DNA from 2 places in the Streptomyces sp. NPDC059957 genome. Region 1 is predicted to be linked to the other one. Evidence: predicted binding sites of a transcription regulator. Region 1 holds the regulator's gene; the other holds the start of a gene.
What was found. The regulator HspR, encoded in region 1, represses chaperone genes until heat shock. The targets are predictions, from matches to a motif close to TTGAGNNNNNNNNNCTCAA.

Region 1 (2,389 bases):
GGCTGAAGCTGCTGAGCCCTTTGCACGACACGCAGGACAAGAAGTAGCGCGAGAGGAGGGACACCGGGGATGAGCACGAAGGACTTCGTCGAGAAGGACTACTACAAGGTCCTCGGTGTCCCGAAGGACGCCACCGAGGCCGAGATCAAGAAGGCGTACCGGAAGCTCGCCCGCGAGTTCCACCCGGACGCCAACAAGGGCGACGCCTCGGCCGAGGAGCGCTTCAAGGAGATCTCCGAGGCGAACGACATCCTCGGCGACGCCAAGAAGCGCAAGGAGTACGACGAGGCCCGCGCCCTGTTCGGCAACGGGGGCTTCCGCCCCGGTCCGGGCGGGGGCGGCGGCTCGTTCAACTTCGACCTCGGTGACCTCTTCGGAGGCCAGCAGCAGGGCGGCGCGGCCGGCGGTTTCGGCGGCGGCGGTCTGGGCGACGTCTTCGGCGGCCTCTTCAACCGCGGCGGCGCCGGCGCGGGTGCGGGCACCCGTACCCAGCCGCGCCGAGGCCAGGACATCGAATCGGAGGTCACCCTCTCCTTCACGGAGGCGGTGGACGGGGCCACGGTCCCGCTCCGGATGTCCTCGCAGTCGCCCTGCAAGGCCTGTTCGGGCACCGGCGACAAGAACGGCACGCCCCGCGTGTGCCCGACCTGCGTCGGCACCGGCCAGGTCTCGCGCGGCAGCGGCGGCGGCTTCTCGCTGACCGACCCCTGCGCGGACTGCAAGGGCCGCGGCCTCATCGCCGAGACCCCCTGCGACATCTGCAAGGGCAGCGGGCGGGCCCGCAGTTCCCGGACCATGCAGGTCCGGATCCCGGCGGGGGTCTCCGACTCCCAGCGGATCCGGCTGCGCGGCAAGGGAGCCCCGGGCGAGCGCGGCGGCCCGGCCGGCGACCTGTACGTGGTCGTGCACGTGGACGCGCACCCGGTCTTCGGCCGCAAGGACGACAACCTCACGGTGACCGTTCCGGTGACTTTCGCGGAGGCGGCGCTGGGAGCCGACATCAAGGTCCCGACCTTGAACGGCCCCTCGGTGACGCTGAAGCTGCCCCCGGGCACCCCGGGCGGCCGCACGATGCGGGCCCGCGGCAAGGGGGCGGTCCGCAAGGACGGCACCCGCGGCGACCTGCTGGTGACGGTGGAGGTCGCGGTCCCGACCGAGCTGAACGACAAGGCCCGCGAGGCCATGGAGCTGTACCGCGAGGCGACGGAGTCCGAGGACCCGCGTTCCGCGTTGTTCGAGTCCGCGAAGGGAGCATGACATGGACGGCCGCCGTAGGAGCCACTACCAGCTCACCGATGAGACCCCGGTCTACGTGATCTCGGTGGCCGCCCAGCTCTCGGGCCTGCATCCGCAGACCCTGCGCCAGTACGACCGCCTCGGCCTGGTCTCCCCGGGCCGTACGGCCGGCCGCGGCCGGCGCTACTCGGCCCGCGACATCGAGCTGCTCCGCACGGTGCAGGCGCTGTCCCAGGAAGAGGGCATCAACCTGGCCGGCATCAAGCGGATCATCGAGCTGGAGAACCAGGTCGCCGCGCTCCAGCAGCGCGTGGCCGAGCTCTCCACGGCCGTCGACGGCGCCGCCGCCGTCCTGCGGCAGCGCGAGGCCCAGGTGCACGCCTCGTACCGGCGCGACCTGGTCCCGTACCAGGCTCCGCAGCCGGGCAGTGCCCTGGTCGTCTGGCGGCCGGCGCCCAAGCGCCCGATGGACTGACGACGCCCGGAACGAAGCACCGGAACGACGCACCGGAGCGAAGAGAAGGCCCCGATCCAGCGGATCGGGGCCTTCTCTTCGCTCCTCGCTCTTCGTTCCCGCGCGCCCGTACCCCTGTCCTGGGCGCCAGGGCGCTCCAGAGCCTCCTGCCGGCCCCGCGGCGGTGGTCCTGGCCCGCGGGCCCCTACTTGTCGTCGAGGATGCCCGACTGGGCGATGAGGAAGCCGAGCTGGGCGCGGCTGCCGCTGCCCAGGGCGGAGGCGAGCTTGGCGATGTGCGCGCGGCAGGTCCGTACGTTCATCCCCAGCCGGCGCGCGATGGCCTCGTCGACGTGTCCCTCGATGAGGAGCTGTGCGATGGAGCGCTGCACGCCGGAGATCCCCGCAGGCGTATGCTCGTAGGTCACCTCGTCGCCCAACGGCACGGCCCGGCGCCACAGTTGCTCGAACACCTTGATGAGGTAGGCCACGACTCCGGGGTGGCGCAGCTCCAGCGCGACACGCCGGTCGTCGCGGGCCGGGATGAAGGCCACGGTACGGTCGAAGATGATGAGGCGCTCGATCAGTTCTTCGAGGGTGCGGATCTCGACCTTGCCCGTGGAGACCCGGTCCGCGTAGGCGAGCATGCTCTGGCTGTGCCGCGCGGTGTGCTGGTACAACGTGCGGATGCTGACCCCGC
Region 2 (2,389 bases), on a different contig from region 1:
ACTGGTCGCTGGAGCGCTCCAGCTTGTCGACCTCCTTGAGGGCGGCTTCCCGGACCTTCTCGGGCAGGTCGGCGGCCTCGACCCGGGCCCGGTAGTCGTCGGACTCCTCCCCCTCCTTCTCCCCGCTGAGCTCGCGCAGTTCCTTGCGCACGGCGTCGAGCTGACGCTTCAGCAGGAACTCGCGCTGCTGCTTGTCGACGCCGTCCTGGACGTCCTTGGCGATGGACTCGGCGACGTCCTGCTCGGCGAGGTGGTCGCTGAGGGCCTTGACCGCGAGCCGCAGCCGGGCGACGGGGTCGGCCGTCTCCAGCAGCTCCACCTTCTGCTCGACGCTCAGGAACGGGGAGTAGCCGGAGTTGTCCGCGAGGGCCCCGACCCCCTCGATCTGCTGCACCCGGTCCACGACCTGCCAGGCGCCGCGCTTCTTGAGCCAGCTCGTGGCGAGCGCCTTGTACTCCTTGACGAGCTCGGTGACGGCTCCGGGCAGCGGATCGGGAACGCCCTCCTCGACGCTCTCGCCCTTCACCCAGAGCGCCGCCCCGGGCCCGGTCGTCCCGGCCCCGATACGGACCCGGCCGCGCCCCCTGATCAGCGCCCCGGGGTCCCCGTCGGACAGCCGCCCCACCTGCTCGACGGTCCCGAGCACGCCGGTCGCGGCGTACTTCCCGTCGATGCGCGGCACGAGCAGCACCTTCGGCTTGTCCCCCGCGGCTGCGGCCTGAGCGGCCTCGACGGCACCCCGCACCTCGGCATCGGACAGGTCCAGCGGAACGACCATCCCAGGCAGCACGACCTCGTCGTCGAGCGGCAGTACGGGCAGGGTGAGCGTTACGGACGTCGAAGCCATGATCTTCCCTCCGGCAGTGAAGTTGAGCTATGCCGACTCAATGCATGTGCGCCCCCTGATGTTCCCCAACGCCCGTTCGCCGGGGGCGAACAGGGGTGGGAAGGTCCCGGCCGGGCGACGACATCGCCGGAAACACCCAGGTCACCGCGGCTGAAGGCGAGAGCAGATCGTCGAAGCCTTGTAGGTCACGGAGGGACGGACGGACTGGCTGACGGACGGGCAGACGCACGGACGGGCGCGGCTCAGGCCGCCGAGATGGCGATGTCGCCCGACGAGGTCCGTACGGCGAGGCGGGCGGTCGCGGACGAGTCCGCGGGGACGGAGATCTCCCGCTCGCCGGAGTCGGTGGAGACGTCGAGGGCGTACGGGGCCTGCGCCGCGGGAACCTTCACCCTGGCGTCGCCCGAGGTGGTTTCCACGGCGACCGAGGCAGGCGCCTTCGTGAAGGCCAGGCGGACGTCGCCGGAGGAGGAGCGGGCGTCGGCGCCCGCCCCGGACAGTTCCCCGGCGGTGATCGAGCCCGAGGACGTACGGACCTTCAGCGGGCCGGCGATCCGGTCCGCCCGGACCGGGCCGGCGGAGGTCGTGACGTCCGCGGCGGCCACCCCCGCCACCGTGACGCGGCCGCTGCTGCTCTCGGCCCGGACCGTCGCGGAGGCCGGTACCTCCAGGCGGTAGTCGACGGAGCAGCGGCCGGAGCAGTCGCCGTTGGTGAGGGTCAGGACGCCGCCGGCGATCCGCTGGGCGGGCACGGGCACCGTGTCGCCGTAGTAGCGGACGGTGCGGTGGACCGTCACGCCCGGACCGGATCCGGCGACCACCTCGATGGAGCCGCTGCCGGTGTCCGACACCTCGACCGCGGTGACGGCCTCGGTCACCGTGGCATCGGCGCTCGCCGTCTTCTCCGGTCCGCGCCGGGAGGCGAGCGAGTCGAAGGAGCAACCGGTGAGCAGCAGACCCGCGGCGAGGGCTGCGGCGGTGTACGTGGCGGTGACGGTGGCCTTGGCGCTGCGCTTCGTTGTCATGCTTCGATCGTGCCCGTGCGGGGCCCCGGGGGGGCATGGGGCCGGTGCCCGGATCCGGGGTGGGGCTAACCCCCGGCCGGGGGGCGGGATTTGGGCGGGCGGGGCGAGATCCGGAGCGGCCGGCCTGGGCGGCCTAACTCCCCTGTACGACCGGCCGGTCCGGGGAGGGCATGCCCCACTCGCTCCAGGAGCCGTCGTACACGGCGAGTTCCCCGTACCCGGCGAGGTCCGCGCCGAGGGCGAGCACGCAGGCCGTGACCCCGGAGCCGCAGCTGAAGTACAGCCGCTCCCGCTCGCCCGCCGCCGCGCCGAAGGCGGTACGGAGTTCGGCTGCGGGGCGCATCAGGCCGTCGGGGCGCTGCAGTTCGCCGAAGGGGAGGCTGACCGCGCCCGGCATGTGGCCGCCGCGCAGGCCCGGACGGGGCTCGGGGGCGGTGCCGGCGAAGCGTTCGCGGGTCCGGGCGTCGAGCACCGCGGCGGCCGGATCGGCCAGGGCCGCCGAGACGGTGGCCGCGTC

Region 2: lon (endopeptidase La) is a predicted target of HspR. The motif match lies at 870-888, and genes of this name have one in related genera.

Annotation. Positions count from the first base shown of each region.
Region 1 is NZ_JBHWMB010000001.1:131,632-134,020, forward strand. It holds gene grpE (nucleotide exchange factor GrpE) at 1-6, shown strand, start outside; gene dnaJ (molecular chaperone DnaJ) at 70-1,257, shown strand; gene ACFWBW_RS00665 (heat shock protein transcriptional repressor HspR) at 1,259-1,711, shown strand; gene ACFWBW_RS00670 (helix-turn-helix transcriptional regulator) at 1,896-2,389, opposite strand, start outside.
Region 2 is NZ_JBHWMB010000007.1:182,863-185,251, forward strand. It holds gene lon (endopeptidase La) at 1-847, opposite strand, end outside; gene ACFWBW_RS07560 (DUF4097 family beta strand repeat-containing protein) at 1,090-1,872, opposite strand; gene ACFWBW_RS07565 (sulfurtransferase) at 2,006-2,389, opposite strand, start outside.